Methylosarcina fibrata AML-C10: one gene and its partner. Each later gene encodes a partner of the first gene's protein in a complex. Links are inferred from orthologs where the notes say so. Each region holds a gene or a part of one and is shown on either strand. Other genes may lie near its edges. The genes, in order: uvrA and mfd.

Region 1 (9,159 bases):
TGGTTCGGCGACTACAATCCGGAATATGCGGTCAGCAGTTTTGAAAAACAGTACCGCCTAAACTTGACCAATTTATACCAATTGCTGGGTAAGGAGCCTCCGCCTTATCTGGCCTTGTCATTTACCCAGGGGACAGGCGCTCCGGCGATGGGTGGAACCATGCGCCACGGCGTAGAACAATAACTTGAGATCACACAACTTGAATAATCTTCTAAACAAACGCCGTGCCGGTATTCTGCTTCACATCACCTCGCTGCCGGGAACCGGCGAACAGGGAGACCTGGGACAGGATGCCTACTATTTCGTCGATTTTCTTAAAAACTCCGGACTGACCGTCTGGCAAACGCTGCCTTTGGGCATGACCCACGCGGAAGGCTCGCCTTATGCCTGTCTATCGGCTCATGCCGGCAATCCTTCGCTGATCAATATCGATAACCTGATCAAGGTCGGCTGGTTGAATGTTCACGACCGCGTGTCGGAAGCCTCGAAAGAAGATAAAAGTTTTCTGATCAGAAAAGCTTATCAAGGATTTCTGGCGCGTGCGGAAGAGCATGACAAAGCCGACTTCGCTCATTTTTGCCGGGCAAAAGCCTATTGGCTCGACGATTTTGCCTTGTTTATCGCGCTTCGCGAGGAATTTGGCGGGCAATGCTGGAATCAGTGGCCCGAGCCCTACAAGGAACGGGACGTGCGGGTAATCAAGGAAGCCCGGAAACGTTTAAAGGATGCGATCGACTGCATCAAATTCGAGCAATACGTATTTTTCCGGCAATGGATGGAATTGAAAGCCTACGCCAATTTGCGCGACGTCCTGCTGTTCGGCGACATTCCCATTTTTGTTTCTTACGACAGCGCCGACGTTTGGGCCAACCGGGACGTTTTCAAACTCGACGACGCCGGGGAAATGACCGTGGTGGCCGGCGTGCCTCCGGATTATTTTTCCGCAACCGGGCAGCGCTGGGGCAATCCTCATTATAACTGGCAAACTTTGATAGAGAACGGTTTCGATTGGTGGCTGAAAAGAATGGAAACCCTGTTGGAACAGTTCGACATCATTCGAATCGATCATTTTCGTGGCTTCGAGGCGGCCTGGGAAATACCGGCCAATGAAGAAACGGCGATCAACGGCAAATGGGTGAAAGCGCCCGGCAAGCCGTTGTTGCAGGCCATCCAGGATGAATTCGGCCAGATCCCGCTGGTCGCCGAAGATCTCGGCATCATCACGCCGGAAGTTGAGGAGTTGAGGGACGAATTTAATTTGCCCGGCATGAAGATTCTGCAGTTTGCTTTCGGCAGCGGTCCCGATAATCCTTATCTACCCGACCATCATGAAAAAAACAGTATTGTCTATACCGGAACGCATGACAACGATACCACGGTGGGCTGGGCCGACAAGCTCGGCGATCATGAAAGGTACCATGTCTACGAATATCTCGGATTTCCGTCGACGACGCTGAACTGCGCGCTGATCCAGGCGGCTTTCCGGTCGGTGGCCAACCTTGCCGTCATCCCGATGCAGGACATCCTGGAATTGGGCACCGAACACCGGATGAACATTCCCGGCACTTGCCACGGAAACTGGCTCTGGCGCTTTCAATGGGAGCAATTGACCTCCGAACGCGCCGAGAAACTGGCCCACTGGGTGGAGCTCTACGACCGCAAGTGACGGGAACGGGCGCCAAGGGAGGCTTTGGCTCTTTGCCTCCCTTGCCGAAAAAGGGGCAGACAGCAAAACTCAGTCGTCGTCCTTCGGGATATCGTGGGCCTTGATCTCGGTTAATGGAATGTTGTAGGAAGCGATGATGGCCCGGATCTTCTCCTTATTTTCGGCAATCAGCCGATCCAGCATCTCTTTCCGGGCTTTGTCGCCGTTGCGCACGCCCATTGCCATCGCAAATTCCATTTTCAGTCCCGGCGTCGACTTCATGGGTATCATCGTATAGCTGTTTTTGGGGCTCTGCGAGATGACGTAGCCGGCCAGCGGACCCCATAAAATTACCATATTGATCTTTTTTGCCTTCATGTCCCTGGCAATCTGCATCGCCACGTTGTTTTCGCTGTCTCCCGACATCGATTGATAAGGAATGCCGACGTCGAGCAAGCCCTGCTGTTGCAGCCAGGCAGTACCGGGTCCGCGGTCGAACATCGCGATTTTTAACTCTTCCTGGCGCTGCAAAGGCAGACCGGCCAGCTCCGAAGCCTCCTGGACGTCGTCGAAGCCGCGTCCCTTGGCGATCAGCAAGACATAAGTCGACTGGTAGTAGGGCGCGGTGGTCAATGCCAGGTCGAAGCCCGCCGGCACGCCCATCACGACGTCGCACTTGTATTCGTCGCTGTCGACTTTGCTCTCGTCGACCGGTGCGTTCAACGTATTGCGAATAAAGCCGATGCGTTGAGGAAACCAGGTGTACTCGATGGTCTGCCCGAGTTTTTCGGCGAACAGTTCGGCGATTTTGTTTTCGAAGCCGTCCTGCTTTTTTGTCGAGTAAGGCGGATTTAACGGATCGGCGCAGACCTTGAATTTATCCGCCGCTGAAGCTGAAAACGTGCTTGAAGCCAGCAACAGGCCGGCCAGTATTGTATAAATTAGAGGTGCAGCCCTCATTAAATTCTCCCGATGTATAGCCGATAATGGAATAGTTTACTAGAAACGGAACCGCGATTTAATTAAAAAAATCGCCGCTTCGGTAAAACCTCTCGGCTCGCAAAGGTTTGCTCCGCACAAAAAAAGCCCTGGCTGATTATCATCAGCCAGGGCTTTCAGCGATCAATCCAACTCAATCGGATCGTTTTTAATTGGGCAATGCAAATACAGTCAGGGTACCGCCCAATTTGGTGAAGGAACTCAGGCTTCTGTATGCACCCACGGCACCCAAACCTTCGGATTCACCTTCGAGACCGGCTGCGATGCCGATACCTGCCCAGCCGCCGATACCCGACAGTACGCCGACATATTGTTTGCCGTTATAGCTCCAGGTGTTGACGTTGCCGATAATGCCGGAAGGCGTTTTAAATTTGTACAGTTCCTGCCCGGTCTTTGCGTCGACTGCTTTCAGGTAGCCTTCCAGCGTACCGTAAAATACCACACCGCCGGCGGTGGCAACAGAGCCTGACCAGACGGAAAACGGCTCTTTGTTGGACCATACGATCTTACCTGTTTTTGCATCATACGCAGTGAACTGGCCGAGGTTGGTCGAACCGTCGGGTTGTCCTGTCATGACGTCCGCACCGGCAGGCATCATGGTCAGGGTCGCGCCCACATAAGGCTGACCGGCTGTGTAGGAAACTTCGAACGGCTCGTAGTTCATGCACAGGTGATTGCCTGAAATGTAGAACAGCCCGGTTTGTGGAGAGTAAGACGTAGGTGCCATGTTTTTGGCACCCAATGCGGCAGGGCAGGCGCCTTCGGTAGTGACGTCTTCACCGTTGTGCTCGGTGCTGTATTTTGGCACGCCTACCGGACGGCCGGTAGTCATGTCGACATGGGTCAGCCAGTTGACCGACTTGTCGAATTTTTCGGCAACCAGCAGTTCGCCGTTTTCACGGTCCAGGGTATAGCCCACACCGTTACGGTCGAAATGTACGATGGTTTTGTGCATCTTGCCTTTGACTTCCTGGTCGACCAGAACGGTTTCGTTGATGCCGTCATAGTCCCATTCGTCGTGAGGCGTCATCTGGTAAACCCATTTCACGGCTCCGGTATCCGCGTCGCGAGCCCACAAGGACATGGACCATTTGTTGTCGCCTGGACGTTGAGTTGGGTTCCAGGTGGACGGGTTGCCGGAGCCGTAGTAAATCAGGTTCAATTGAGGATCGTAGCTGTACCAGCCCCAGGTGGTGCCGCCTCCGATTTTCCATTGATCGCCTTCCCAAGTGCCGGTGCTTGAGTTAGGACCGACCGGAGTGACTTTGCCGTCTTTCCAGGTGGTGGTTTTGCTCGGATCGATCAGCGTGTCGGAGTCCGGACCCATGCTGTAGCCTTTCCAGGCCAATTGGCCGGTCTTGATGTCGTAAGCCGCCAGGAAGCCGCGGACGCCGAATTCGCCGCCGGAGATGCCGGTCAGCACCTTGTCTTTAACGACCAACGGCGCGTTGGTGTTGGTCATGCCCAGTTTCGGATCGCCGTTTTGCACGCTCCAGATCCGTTTGCCGGTTTTGGCGTCCAGTGCGGTCAAAACGGTATCGGATTGTTGCAGGAAGATTTTGCCGTCGCCGTAGGCCAGACCCCGGTTAACGGTATCGCAACACATGACCGGAATGGTGACGTCCGCGTCTTGAGTCGGAGTGTATTCCCAGATCACGGATTGGGTCTTTTGATCTATCGCGAAAACGGTATTGGGAAAAGGTGTGTGAATGTAAAGAACATCGTTTACGACCAATGGGCCGCCTTCATGACCACGTAAAACACCTGTAGAGAAAGACCAGGCCGGCTGCAGGTTCTTTACGTTAGAGGTATTGATTTGATCGAGTTTGCTGTAACGGGTACCCGAGTAGTTGCCACCCCACATAGACCAGTTCGCAGGGTTTTGTGACAGTTGGTCAAGATCGCTGTTAGCAGTTGAAATAGCTGGCGCGGCCAAGATTGACGCCACACTTGAAGCAAGCAGCCAACTTTTTAAAGGCTTCTTCATATTTTTTTCTCCTGGTATTTTGTTATGCCACAAAATACTGATTATGTTTTTTTGACTAATATTAGTTTTGGGTGATGTTTAATGTTCTGCTCGTGATCAAAACAGGTCACTCCAGCTGCGTAGATTTAATGATTTTCCTTAAAAAGTCAACCCTTAATAGACTCGGACCGCAAGGCAAAAAGCGAAAGGCCAAAAAAATTATTATCTTGCGGATTCGGTCCGGGGCTATTTGAAGAATGAATCGCCGAACACCCTTACCGGAAATTCCGGAAAATCAGATTCGTTCGATCCTGTAACCTTCGCCGTTCCAGCATAAAACCTCGGCCGCGTCCTTTTTCCAGTCGGCCAGCACGAAGCGCTGGGCAGGCTGTTCGTCGATGCTCAAACGATGTACGGCGGGACGGTGCGTATGGCCATGGATCAGCCGCAAGCAGCCGTGTTCGCGCATCGTCCGAACCACGGTATCCGGATTGACGTCCATGATTTCCCGGCTTTTCTTCCTTTTGTGCAAAAAGCTGCGGAAGCGGTACCAGCGCGCGCCCAACAAGCGCAGCGCCAGCGGCTTCGACAGGATCGAGCGCCGCCATTCGGGCGTTCGGGATTTGGCTCGGAACGCCTGATAAGGCAGGTCGTCGGTGCAAAGAAGGTCGCCATGGGTCAAGAGCGTGGCCACGCCGAACAGATCGATCACCTCGTAATCGCCGAGCAGGACTACGCCGGTGTCCCGGCAGAATTTTTCGCCGAGCAGGAAATCGCGGTTGCCCAGCATCAGAAAAACTTTCGTTCCCGAAGCGGTGAGCCTTCTCAACTCTGTTTTGACGGCATCGTTCGGTGGCGTCGAGTCGTCGTCTCCGATCCAGGAATCGAACAGGTCGCCCAGGATATAAACGGCGGCGGCCTGGGGTGCACGCTCTTTCAAAAAACGGAGAAAACGCCGGGTGATCTCGGTTTTTTCGAGAGAGATGTGGAGATCGGAAATAAACAGAATTTCGTTGTTCATGGACAAGCGAGCGAATTGAGAAAACGGAAAGGCCGATCGTGTTGAATAAGGCGGGCCTATCATAATGGCTGCGTCCGCTTTTACCAACCGGAGTTTGTGTTGAAGATAAATTTGATCGTATAGTATGGAGTTCTTTCAATAGCAGGAATCTTTTGATGGATACCATCAGCATTCGCGGCGCCCGTACCCACAACCTGAAAAACATCGATCTCGATCTGCCTCGGGACCGGCTCATCGTCATTACCGGACTTTCCGGTTCGGGCAAGTCGTCGCTGGCTTTCGACACGATTTATGCGGAAGGACAAAGGCGCTACGTCGAATCGCTCTCCGCCTATGCGCGCCAGTTCCTGTCGATGATGGAAAAGCCCGACGTCGACCATATCGAGGGACTGTCGCCGGCGATTTCCATCGAGCAAAAGTCGACCTCGCACAACCCCCGCTCCACCGTCGGCACCATCACCGAAATCTACGATTACCTGCGCTTGCTCTATGCCCGGGCCGGCACGCCGCGCTGCCCGGAGCATCAGGTGTCGCTGGAAGCGCAGACGGTCAGCCAGATGGTCGACCAGGTTCTGGCGCAGCCGCAGGACCAGCGCTGGATGCTGCTGGCGCCGGTGATCAACGAGCGCAAGGGCGAGCATACGCAACTGCTCGACGATCTGCGCGCCCAGGGCTTCATTCGCGCCCGCATCGACGGCATCGTTTACGATCTCGACGAAGCGCCGGCGCTGGAGCCTAAAAAGAAGCACACCATCGAAGCGATCATCGACCGCTTCAAGATCCGCGACGACATCACCCTGAGGCTGGCGGAATCCTTCGAGACCGCGCTCAGGCTCGCCGACGGCAAAGCGATCGCGGCGTGCCTGGACGACGGTGCGGAACTTCTTTTCTCCGAACGCTACGCCTGTCCTCATTGCGGTTACAGCCTGACCGAGCTGGAGCCCCGCATCTTTTCTTTCAATAATCCCAAGGGCGCCTGCGGCAGTTGCGACGGCCTGGGCATCCGCGAATTTTTCGATCCGGAGCTGGTCGTGCACAACCCGGACATCAGCCTCGCGGGCGGTGCGATCCGCGGCTGGGACCGGCGCAATGCGTATTACTATCAAATCATCTGCTCCCTGGCCAAGCATTACGGCTTCGATCCGGAGCAGCCCTTCTCGGAGCTGTCCCGGGAGATCCAGGCGATCATCCTGTACGGCAGCGGCGACGAAGAGATCGAATTCAAGCTGCTCAGCGAATTCGGCTATTCCAAGAAGAAGCGACACCGCTTCGAAGGCATCATTGCCGTCATGGAGCGGCGCTATCACGAAACCGACTCGCAACTGGTCAGAGAGGAACTGTCGAAGTATTTATCACAAAAGCCGTGCAGCGTTTGCGACGGAGCGAGATTGAACATTTCCGCGCGGAACGTGTTCATCGAAAATCTGCCGGTCCATCATCTGACCGCCTTTCCGATCCGGAAGGCGCTGAATTTTTTTCAGCAGCTCAGCCTGCCCGGTAAGCGCGGCGAAGTGGCGGTCAAAATCATCAAGGAAATTCAGGAGCGGCTGGAGTTTCTGGTCAACGTCGGCCTCGACTATCTGACCCTGGACCGCAGCGCCGAGACGCTTTCCGGCGGCGAAGCCCAGCGCATCCGTCTGGCCAGTCAGATCGGCGCGGGCCTGGTCGGGGTCATGTACGTGCTCGACGAGCCTTCGATCGGGCTGCACCAGAGGGACAACCAGCGACTGCTGAATACGCTGTTCCGTCTGCGCGATCTCGGCAACACCGTGATCGTGGTCGAGCACGACGAAGACGCGATCCGTTCGGCCCAGCACATCGTCGACATCGGTCCCGGCGCCGGCGTGCACGGCGGCCGCATCGTCGCGCAAGGCAGCGTCGAGGACATCGTCAATACGCCGGAATCCCTGACCGGGCAGTATCTGTCCGGGAAAAACGGCATCGACGTGCCCGCCGCGCTGAAGCCTCCGGACCCGGACAGGCGGATCGTCGTCCGCAATGCCCGGGGCAACAATCTGAAAAACGTCGACATCGCCTTTCCGGTCGGCCTTTTAACCTGCGTGACCGGCGTTTCCGGCTCCGGCAAATCGACGCTGGTCAACGACACCCTGTTCTGCCAGGCCGCGCGCGTGATCAACCGCGCCGGCGCCTTGCCTGCGCCCTGCGACGGCGTCGACGGGCTGGAGCATTTCGACAAGGTGGTCGACATCGACCAAAGTCCGATCGGCCGCACGCCGCGTTCGAATCCGGCGACCTACACCGGGCTGTTTACGCCGATCCGCGAGCTGTTCGCGGCGACGCCGGAAGCGCGCTCCCGCGGCTACACGCCCGGACGCTTCAGCTTCAACGTCAAAGGCGGGCGCTGCGAGGCCTGCAAGGGCGACGGCGTGATCAAGGTCGAAATGCATTTTCTGCCCGACATCTTCGTCAACTGCGAAGTTTGCCACGGCAAGCGCTACAACCGGGAGACGCTGGAAATCCGCTACAAAGGCAAGAACATCCACGAAGTGCTGGCGATGACCGTCGAAGACGCGGCCGAGTTCTTCAGCGCGATACCGGCGCTGGCCCGGAAACTGCAAACGATGACCGAGGTCGGCTTGAGCTACATCACGCTGGGCCAGAACGCCACCACGCTGTCCGGCGGCGAGGCGCAGCGGGTCAAGCTGTCGAAGGAACTGTCCAAGCGCGACACCGGCAAAACGCTGTACATTCTCGACGAGCCGACGACCGGGCTGCACTTCCACGACATCAAGCAGCTCCTGGCGGTGCTGCATACCCTGCGCGACCACGGCAATACCGTCATCGTCATCGAGCACAACCTGGACGTGATCAAGACCGCCGACTGGATCGTCGACATGGGACCCGAAGGCGGCGATGGCGGCGGCCTTCTGATCGCCGAAGGCACGCCCCGGCAGGTCTCGGCAAACCCGGTCTCCCATACCGGCGTTTATCTAAAGCGGTTTTTCGAGACCGATCAGCCTGCGCAAACGGTCAAGAAAAGGGCAGCGAGTGAAGGTCACAGCGCCAGTAGCCAGTAGCTTCGCTCGGAGTGGTTGGCGTCGGTGACCGGCAATTCCCTGAATCCCAGCTTTTGATACAGATTGCGCATGCTGATCATCGAACGGTCGGTGCGCCCCAGACGGTAAGAAAATCCCTGCCGGCGCAGCTCGTCGAGCAAGGCCAGCGAAAGCCGCTCGGCGATGCCTCGGCGCCTGAAGCCGGACCTGACCGCCAGCCCGCTTACGTAAAATACCCGCCGCCCGTTCTCGCAGAGATAATCCAGCGCCGCCGTGCCGGATATGTCTTTTAACGTCTGCTGATGCCCGTTGCCTTCGCCTGCGGCCAGTTCCTTGCCCAGCACATAGCCGACGATCCGGCCGGCGTCCTGCTCTTTGGCTGCGTACAGCAGCGCGCCCTGCCGCATCAGCTCGACGCCCAGACCGAAATGGATTCGCGACGCCGAAAAATGCTCGTGCCACGGCGGCTCCCGAAACGCTTCGACGATCAGTTCGGCCAGTTGTTCGATCG
Region 2 (9,774 bases), 310 kb from region 1 along the record:
TATCACGTAAGATTTTGGACCGGTTCATTTGCATTTTTAGATGCAGTATCTACCGATACGCCAGTTTTTGATTCAGATTCACGGGTCGAGATATCAAAACTAGCGTCATCATTTGATATAAATGATAGGTATCATAAAGCCCTATGCTTTAGAAAGTATTTAGTGAATCAATGGCATAATTCAAATTTTGAAGCAACATATTACGATTTCGATACTTTGATTCAGAGCCAAGAAGAGAGTTTTTTATCAGTTAAGAAAGTTGTTGATCAGAAAAGGAAATGATCTACAGATAATTAATTAAATTAAGAAAAATGAACCTAAAAAATGGACCAGTAGCTAAATTGATAAAATTAAAATTGCAAGATCCATTATTTCTACATTCGATTGACTACCCTCTGGAACCGAGGGGACATTCATATAGAAATGTTGATCGTCAGCTTCTGGTCAATATTTCTCCTAAGCTCTTTTTCAGTGCGACTTGTGTAGAAATATGGCAAAGTGCTATAAAATGCCATAAAAAAAGGAGTCAGTTCAATAACTCGCTTTTATTTCAATGGCATACCTTAAGACAAATGAGCCGTTCCCGGAATAAAACAGGAAACAATAGGATTTAACCAAGCAAGGCAGCTACCGGAATAAAATAATATGGAATAATGACAGAAATTTTCGGAGCAATACGCGCGCACGCGCGCGAGACCGGAATAAAATAGAGCAAAATTGAATCGCAGCCGGGGCAACCCGGCTTTTTTGTGTCTGGAGCTTTTACCCGGCATCCACCGGATAGGCAATGCAGTGATATGCTCCTTTCAGGAAACAACACCTAAAGCAAATATCATGCCCGCCTGTAATACACGGATGGCGGGTCTTTCAGAGAGTTGGCACGGAATCATGCTAGGGAATTGATTATGCTCCAGATTGGAAACAATCGACCGGGCCACTGCATGAGGTAATGGCGGAAACGGTAGGGTTTGCGGGAGCGTGATTACTGGCGGACAATGCCGGGCTTTTTTGTGGCTGGCATTCGGCAATTGTTGTGGGATTTTTTTTCTGAATGGAACGTGAGTGGAACGTGAATAAAAAGACAATAAAAAAGGGCTTGGATAACAATCCTAAGCCCTTGTTTTTACTGGTACCGAGGGTCGGAATCGAACCGACACGATGTCACCATCACCGGATTTTGAATCCGGCGCGTCTACCAGTTCCGCCACCCCGGCAAAGAAAACACATTATAATGTAGCCTTTTTAAAATTTCCAATACAATTTTCACCGCGTCATTCGAGCGCCATCTTTCCATGAAAAAAAGCGATTTCAATTACCCGCTGCCCGAGCATTTGATTGCGCAATATCCCTTGCCCGAACGCAGGGCCAGCCGGCTGCTCTGCATGAACCGGGATACGGGAGAACTGACCGACCGGCAGTTCGCCGATTTCATCGATTTGATCGATGAAAGGGATTTGCTGGTTTTCAACGATACCAAGGTCATCCCCGCCAGACTCTTCGGCAAAAAGCAAAGCGGCGGCAAGGTCGAGATCCTGATCGAGCGCATTCAGGACGAGCGCCATGCCATCGCCCATGTCCGAGCGAGCAAGGCGCCCAAGGCCGGCACCCTTATCGAACTGGAACTCGGGCATCGGTGCACGGTATTGGGCAGGGCGGACGATCTGTTTCAACTGGAATTCGAAGGCGGCCTTCCCCTTCCGGTTCTGCTGGACCGCATCGGCCACATGCCTTTGCCGCCTTATATTGGCCGCGCCGACGAGGCATCTGATCTGTCCCGCTATCAGACCGTTTTCGCCCGGGAAGCGGGCGCGGTCGCGGCGCCGACCGCCGGCCTTCATTTCGATCTGGCGATGATGGAACAAATCAGCAACAAAGGCGTGCGGAGCGTTTTCGTCACCTTGCACGTCGGCAGCGGCACTTTCCAGCCGGTACGTGTGGAAGACCTGTCGGCGCACGTCATGCACAAGGAATATTTCGCCGTCGAACCTGACACCGTCGCCGCGGTCGAGGAAGCCAGAAGCCGGGGAGGGCGGGTCGTCGCCGTCGGCACCACGGCGGTCCGGGCGCTGGAATCGGCCTCGAAAACCGGGATCCTGAGCGCCGGTTTCGGCGATACCGATTTGTTCGTTACGCCGGGCTACCGGTTCCGGTCGGTCGATGCCCTCTTAACCAACTTCCATCTGCCCGAATCGACGCTGCTGATGCTGGTTTCCGCGTTTGCCGGGTACGATCACGTCATGGCGGCTTACCGGCACGCCGTCGCACATTCCTATCGCTTTTTCAGCTACGGCGATGCGATGTTTCTGAGCCGGTGATTGGAAATAGCTCGTTTTGCAAGATTCAAGGCGTCATGTAAAAGTGATAAGCTTATCAATTTATAAAGTAAATCTTACGCCTCAATTGAATGGCCAATCATAACGCATCCATCCTCACGCCCAAAATCCCCCGGTCCAAAGACCAATCCGTTCTCTGGAGCGGACTGAACGGCTGCGGCGACGCGCTGGCCCTGGCCTCGGCGATCAAAAACGAAAACCGCCTGTTCATCATCGTCACGCCGGACAACCACACCGCGCTGCGCCTCGAGCACGAACTGGAATTCTTTCTGCGGGACGAAGCTCATTCCCTGCTGCATTTTCCGGACTGGGAAACCCTGCCTTACGACGTGTTTTCGCCGTTGCCGGAAATCATCTCCGAGCGGCTGAAAACGCTGGCCTTGCTGCCTCAAGTCAAACGCGGCGCCCTGATCGTGTCGGTAACCACGCTGATGCACCGGCTGGCGCCCAGGGAGCACGTGCTGGCCCACAGTTTCGCCATCCAGGTAGGCGACCGTTTCAATCTCGAACTGAACCGGATCAAGCTGGAAAGCGTCGGCTACCACTGCGTCTCCCAGGTGTATCAGCACGCCGAATTCGCGGTGCGGGGCTCGATCGTCGATCTGTTTCCGATGGGCAGCAAAACGCCGTTCCGGATCGAACTGTTCGACGAGGAAGTCGAATCGATCCGCACTTTTGATCCCGAAAGCCAGCGCTCGCTGGAAAAAATCGACCGGATCGAATTGTTCCCGGCGCGCGAATTCCCGTTTACCGATGCCGCGATCAAGCATTTCCGCCAGACCTTCCGCGACCGTTTTCCGGACACCTCACCCAAAAACACGCTCTACGTCGACGTCAGCAAAGGCCTGGCTCCCGGCGGCATCGAATATTATCTGCCGTTGTTCGTCGAGCGCACCGCGACCCTGTTCGATTATCTGCCGGACTCGGCGGTCGTCGTGCTGCCGTCGTCCTTCAACGTCAACGCGAAGGACTTTTACGGCGAAGCGGAAGAGCGTTACCAGCAGCGGCGATACAACGTCGACCGGCCCTTGCTGGAACCCGAGCGGCTGTTCCTTACCGACGAAGAGCTGGCGAGAAAAACGCAGGCGTTCGCCCGAATCATCCTGAACGAGCCGGGCGCCGCCGGAGCCGAACAAGAGATGTTCAATTGCCGCGCCCTGCCGAATTTAACGATAGAAGCCAAACACAAGGAGCCGGCGGCGGCCTTGCAGCGGTTTATCGGCGACTTTGCCGGCAAAATCCTGTTCGTGGCCGAATCGGCCGGACGCCGGGAAGGCCTGACCGACAAGCTCAGGCAATACCGGATCAAAGTCAAACAGGTCGAAAGCTGGCAGGCCTTTCTCGACACGGACCAGTCCCCGTGCATGGTGGTGGCGCCGATGGACCACGGCCTGTGGCTGGCAGAGCCGGCCGTCGTCCTCGTCACCGAGAGCCATCTGTCCGGAGAAAAAGCGCAACAGCGCCGCCGCAGGCGGCAATCGGCGGCGCGCGAGCTGGAAAACATCGTCAACAATCTGAACGAGCTGACCATCGGCTCGCCGGTAGTGCATCAGGAGCACGGCGTCGGCCGTTATCTCGGCCTGCAAACGCTGGAAATCGGCGGCATTCCGGCCGAATTTCTGACGCTGGAATACGCGCACAACGACAAACTGTACGTGCCGGTTTCCTCGCTGCACCTGATCGGCCGCTACACCGGCGTCAGCCCCGAAACCGCGCCGCTGCACAAGCTGGGCGGCGACCAGTGGAGCAAGGCCAAGAAAAAAGCCATCGAGCGGATTCGCGACGTCGCGGCGGAACTGCTCGAAATTTACGCCCAACGGGCGATCAAGCAGGGCCATGCCTTCAACGTCGAAAACACCGAATATCAGGCGTTCGCCGACGCCTTCCCGTTCGAGGAAACGCCGGACCAGCAAACCGCCATCGAAGCGATTCTGGACGACATGGCCAGCCCGCAGCCGATGGACCGCGTCATCTGCGGCGACGTCGGCTTCGGCAAGACCGAGGTGTCGATGCGCGCGGCGTTCATCGCGGTGCAGAGCGGCAAGCAGGTCGCCGTGCTGGTGCCGACCACTTTGCTGGCGCAGCAGCACTACCAGAATTTCAGCGACCGCTTCGCCGACTGGCCGGTGCGCGTGGAAGTGATGTCCCGCTTCGTCACGCCGAAACAGCAAAAAGCGATTCTCGCCGATCTGGAGGAAGGCAAGGTCGACATCATCATCGGCACCCACAAACTGTTGTCCGGCGAGATCAAATACAAATCCCTGGGCTTGGTCGTGATCGACGAGGAGCACCGGTTCGGCGTCCGCCAGAAGGAGCATTTCAAGAAGCTGCGGAACGAGCTAGACATGCTGACCCTGACCGCGACGCCGATCCCGCGCACGCTGAACATGGCGATGTCCGGGCTTCGGGACATTTCGATCATCGCCAGCCCGCCGCCTAACCGCCACGCGATCAAGACCTTCGTCAGCGAATGGGTGGACGTGCTGGTGCAGGAAGCGTGCCTTCGGGAAATCAAGCGCGGCGGCCAGATTTTCTTCCTGCACAACGACGTCAAGTCGATGGGCAAAATGGCCGCGGAACTGCAAAAGCTGGTGCCGGACGCGCGCATCGAAACCGCCCACGGCCAGATGCCCGAGCGCGATCTGGAGCGGATCATGCTCGATTTCTATCACCAGCGCTTCAACCTGCTGCTCTGTTCGACCATCATCGAAAGCGGCATCGACATTCCCAGCGCCAACACCATCATCGTCAACCGCGCCGACAAACTCGGCCTCGCGCAACTGCACCAGTTGCGCGGCCGGGTCGGACGCTCACACCACCGCGCCTATGCTTATTTCATCGTGCCGCCGAAAGCCTTGATGACCAAGGACGCGGAAAAACGGCTGGAAGCGATCGAGGCGTCCGGCGATCTCGGCGCCGGCTTCATGCTGTCGTCGCACGACCTGGAAATTCGCGGCGCCGGCGAACTGCTCGGCGAAGATCAGAGCGGCCAGATCCAGGAAATCGGCTTCACGCTGTACACCGAACTACTGGAGCGCGCAGTCAATGCATTGAAATCGGGCAAACAGCCGGAACTCGAAGCGCCTCTGGAAACCGGGCCCGAAGTCGACCTGCAATCGCCGGCGCTGATCCCTGAAGACTATCTGCCCGACATTCACGCCCGCCTGGTGCTGTACAAGCGCATCGCCAGCGCCGAAACGCCCGAGGATCTTCGCGAGCTGCAAGTGGAGATGATCGACCGTTTCGGTCTGTTGCCGCCGCAGGTCAAAACCCTGTTCAGCGCCGCCGAACTCAAACAAAAGGCCGAGCCCATGGGCATCCGCAAAATCGAAGCCAATGCCGCAGGCGGCCGCCTGGTCTTCAGCAAGGATCCTCGCATCAATACGGAGCAACTGATTCACCTGATTCAAACCCAGGCTCAAACTTACAAGTTCGACGGCGCGGACAAGCTCCGGTTCATCCGCAAGTTCGAGACGACCGAGCAGAAGCTGGAATTTATCTCGGAATTGTTGCAGCGATTGGCGGTAGCCTGAAGAAACCATTCCCAAAGGCTTTGGAGCGGGTTACCGAAACGGCAAGCCGGAAAAACGCCACCAATCTTTCGAATGTTGATGGGAGGCAAGAAAGGGCGGCATTTTCGCTTTATGCCGCTCCCGTTGTCGGACCCGCCGCATGGACGCTGGATGAAACGCCGGAATGTTTTTTAAAGGGAATCGCGAAAGACCTTTTGCGTTTGTTTCGCTAATGCAGACTGTTTTTCGAAGCATCGATCCGCAACGCCATCTTCAATAATTCACCGACGTTCTCCGCTTCCATTTTTTCCATGATCCGCGCCCTGTGCACATCAATCGTTCGATGGCTTATCTCCAGGATTTTAGCGACTTCCTTATTGGAGCAGTTGTCCGTGATCAGCTTCAGCACTTCTTTTTCTCTTGCCGTCAATCGTTCAAAGCGTTTTTCTATTTCCAGTTTCTCCAGCTTCTGTTTTCTTTCCGCAATATCCCGGGCAATGGCCTCCTCGATACGGTCCATCAGGACTCTGTAATCGACCGGCTTTTCCAGAAAATCGACCGCACCCGCCCTGAACGCTTTCGCGGAATCCGGAATTTCCGCATGTCCGCTGATGAAAATAATGGGCAGGGAAATATGCCTTTTCGTCATCTCTTGCTGGAGATCGAGTCCGCTCATGCCGGCCATCATCACATCCAGAATCAAACATCCGGGGTAATCGGGACAATACTCTTCCAAAAAATCTTCGGCGGAGGCAAAACTCTTGGCAAACCGCCCTGTGGATTGAATTAATAGCGTCAAGGAATCGCGAACGGCAAATTCATCGTCGACGATATAAACCAGACTGTCTATCGAGGGTTGTCCCATATCATGATTCCTGAACGGGTAAAGTAAAATAAAAAGTGGCTCCTTTTCCAGGAATGCTGTTGAAGGATAGAATTCCGCCATGCGTCTTGACGATGGATTGGCTTATCGACAGACCCATTCCCATGCCGGTCTTTTTGGAAGTGTAAAAAGGAGTAAATATTTTTTCTTGTTTAAACTGGTCGATGCCGGGACCGTTATCCTTAACCCGGATCACGACGTCATGGTGTTCGCCTAGCCAGGTCTGAATCGTTAGCATTCTTTGTATTCCTTCCGGCAAATTTTTTAATGCGTCGATACTGTTTCTGATCAGGTTTATCAAAACTTGCTCCAATTGTACGCTGTCGCCGCAAAGGGTCGGAAGATTTTCCGCCAGATTGAGTCTGGGGACTATGTTGTTGGCTTTTAAATCGGCATAACTCAAGGCCAGCGACACATTGATCAAGTCATTGATGAGGATGGTGGATCGATTGATTTGCTTGTTGGAAACGAATGCCCGCATGCGATGAATGATCTGGCCGGCCCTCAAGGCTTGCTCATAGGCTTTTTGCAAAACCTGTCGCAATTGCAATAAGTCGGGGCGATCGGCTTGCAGGAAATTGAGACAGGCCTGTGTATAACTCGCGATGGCCGTAAGAGGTTGATTGAGTTCATGGGCAAGACCGGATGCCATTTCGCCCATCAACCCCAGACGGGTCACTTGCGCCAGCTCATCCAGATGCGCCTTGTCTTCCCGCTCTTTCTGCATTCGCAAAGTGACGTCCCGGACGATAGATGTAAAATAGCGTGCGCCGTCACTCGAAAATTCCGATATGGAAATGTCCAGGGGAACCAGGGAGCCGTCCTTGCGCAATCCTTCCACCGTCCTGACATGGCTAATCACCTCATTAACCCGGCTTGACGTCATGGCATGGTGGTTTTCCCCGCTTTGAGCCGGAATCAACAGGTCGATGTTGCGGCCGATCAACTCATCGGCGGTATAGCCGAAAATGCTATGCATGGCGGCATTTGCCGAAACAATGTTGCGGGATTGATCGATCGTAAAAATACCTTCTACGGCAGCATTGAAAATGGCGTTTAGTCTGGCTTCTCTTTCCCTCAACTTTCTTTTGGACTGATAAAGCTCGTCAATCTTCTCCTGTAACTCAAGATTGATCCGATTCATTGACTGCGCATTGTGAGCAATCTTTTCTTCCAGCTTTTCGTTCAAGCAGTTCCTGCATTTCTCCGCCATTTCACGTTCGGTGACGTCGCTGAAAGCCAAAACGATGGCATTGTTTCCAGCACCGTATGTTGCCGGTCGCAATTCGACGTAAGCCGAATCCTGCTCGGCCAACAGACAGCAGGACTGAAGCGTGCATTCGGTCAGCGTCAATCCTTTGCAGCGCAATGAAAAGGGTGCCTTTCTGAAAATACGGGTTCTGACTTTCAAAGTCTGGCCGGTATTGTTCCCGTCGGCAATATTTTGCATGAACCGATCAAAACCGTCCCGATCGGCGGCGGCTATGAAATCGGCAAGAGGCTTGTCGAGTAATTGATCGCGAGAGCAGTTTAGATCGATTTCGGAAGAAAAATTAGCATCCAAAATCAGTCCCTTATCGTTCAGAATGAAATAACTTGCCGCCTTCGAAGGGTAACGGCGGGCATCGCCTTCATTGAAAGCTTGAAGGTCTTTGTGGACGGAGTTTTTCGTTTCCAGCTCAATTTGGCGGACTTGCAAGCGATGGATCAGATTGTGGATATCCTGGAGGGACAGATCGAAAACATCGATATTCGAACGGTCCGGCAGCCCTTCTTTGGGTCCCGGAAGAACTTTCTGCCCGTGATCCACAGCTTGCCCGGCGTTATTTTCGGAGCCATCGGCGGACTGGACTTCGAACGATTGATGAGCCATCCGCAAACCTCCCCTGCCCGGATACCGGAGTTTATTCTACACGATTAAACGCTTTTATCGACACCTTTCTTAGCCGGCATGAATTACCCCTTGCCCGGCGACAAACAGTCGGCCCCTCACCCTAAGCCCTCGTTAACGGTACCGGTACAGGACGGGAGCGGTTCGGCTCTTGTCGCCGGGTTTTGCAAGAGGATGTACGTAGTTTTACCTACGTATTCGTACTAATAGATATTTTTCCGATGCAAATCTATTCTACGCCCGGCAGTCGAAAACGCCGACGTGTTGCAAATCGACGATAAAAAACAGGGATGTTGGACTGCCGAATATGTGAACAATTACGAGAGGAGAATGAGCATGAGGAAACTAAAATATCTATTCCTGGCGAGTCTGATGGCCCTGACGTTAGGAACAGTAAGCGCAGACGATGCTTTATCTAAATTGAGAGCTACTGACACCTTGTATATAGGAAACAGCGGCCTCAATAGTGTCGCCAAATTCAATGCAAATACAAATGATTATCTGGGGGCTATTCAAGGCGCCGAGTGCTATGGACCGGACGGTGCGTTTGCTGGATTTGCAGACGGCGTTTGGAACGCAAAAACAAGCGGCCCGTGCCAGGCCTTCGGAATGTTCATAAAGGCAGGCTCCCTGTTCGTTGCCAACGGCAACAACGGCGTTTATCTAGAGAATTCCAATCAAGTGAATGTCTCCGGCGATGTCATGCAATTCCTGGTCGGCAACGGCAGGCTAAAGAAAAAACTGGTCTCGCCGACCGACAGAAGCGGAAATATCAACGTTAACGCCCCCTACAGCCCGCGCGGAGCCTTATTTTACCGGGGCAAAATCTATGTTGCCGATATGGCGGAATTTGATCCGAACGACCCTACCGCGGACTGTGACGGCTATTACGCCGGAGCATGCAAATCGGGTTCGATTAAAATCTATAATCCCGGAAATGGCAGGCTGATCGGTAAAATGGCGCCGGACTCGACGTTCGGCCATGTCTTTCATCCGCGCGGGATAGTCATCAAGAATGGTCTGCTTTATGCCGCAGTCAGAAAACTGCCCGGCGAAGACTCGGCCGACCCCAATGGCCGAAGTGGAGGATGGGTTCTCCGATTCGATCTGGCGACGGGCAAATTCAAGGATGTTTTCATCTCGAGCGACGGCAGT

Evidence for each region.
Region 2: the proteins of uvrA (region 1) and mfd are in contact, whole or in part, in a crystal structure (PDB 4DFC), measured with the Escherichia coli proteins. The link is inferred for Methylosarcina fibrata AML-C10 from one-to-one orthologs.

Annotation. Positions count from the first base shown.
Region 1 is NZ_KB889965.1:3,230,657-3,239,815, reverse strand. Bases 5,481-8,869 are described here. They hold uvrA (excinuclease ABC subunit UvrA), read left to right. Parts: upstream 5,481-5,786; coding sequence 5,787-8,669; downstream 8,670-8,869. Other genes in these bases: A3OW_RS26530 (GNAT family N-acetyltransferase), read right to left, coding at 8,648-8,869; lpxH (UDP-2,3-diacylglucosamine diphosphatase), read right to left, coding at 5,481-5,631. Outside these bases: A3OW_RS0115205 (glycoside hydrolase family 57 protein), read left to right, coding at 1-183; malQ (4-alpha-glucanotransferase), read left to right, coding at 200-1,666; A3OW_RS0115195 (quinoprotein dehydrogenase-associated putative ABC transporter substrate-binding protein), read right to left, coding at 1,736-2,605; A3OW_RS0115190 (methanol/ethanol family PQQ-dependent dehydrogenase), read right to left, coding at 2,793-4,631; more of lpxH, read right to left, coding at 4,906-5,480; more of A3OW_RS26530, read right to left, coding at 8,870-9,159. UniProt on the Escherichia coli protein: The UvrABC repair system catalyzes the recognition and processing of DNA lesions. UvrA is an ATPase and a DNA-binding protein. A damage recognition complex composed of 2 UvrA and 2 UvrB subunits scans DNA for abnormalities.
Region 2 is NZ_KB889965.1:3,541,856-3,551,629, reverse strand. What follows is about bases 2,063-6,066. They hold mfd (transcription-repair coupling factor), read left to right. Parts: upstream 2,063-2,404; coding sequence 2,405-5,866; downstream 5,867-6,066. Other genes in these bases: queA (tRNA preQ1(34) S-adenosylmethionine ribosyltransferase-isomerase QueA), read left to right, coding at 2,063-2,315. In the rest of the region: A3OW_RS0116560 (hypothetical protein), read left to right, coding at 1-282; more of queA, read left to right, coding at 1,293-2,062; A3OW_RS0116535 (response regulator transcription factor), read right to left, coding at 6,075-6,710; A3OW_RS0116530 (PAS domain-containing sensor histidine kinase), read right to left, coding at 6,712-8,601; A3OW_RS0116525 (NHL repeat-containing protein), read left to right, coding at 8,881-9,774. UniProt on the Escherichia coli protein: Couples transcription and DNA repair by recognizing RNA polymerase (RNAP) stalled at DNA lesions. Mediates ATP-dependent release of RNAP and its truncated transcript from the DNA, and recruitment of nucleotide excision repair machinery to the damaged site.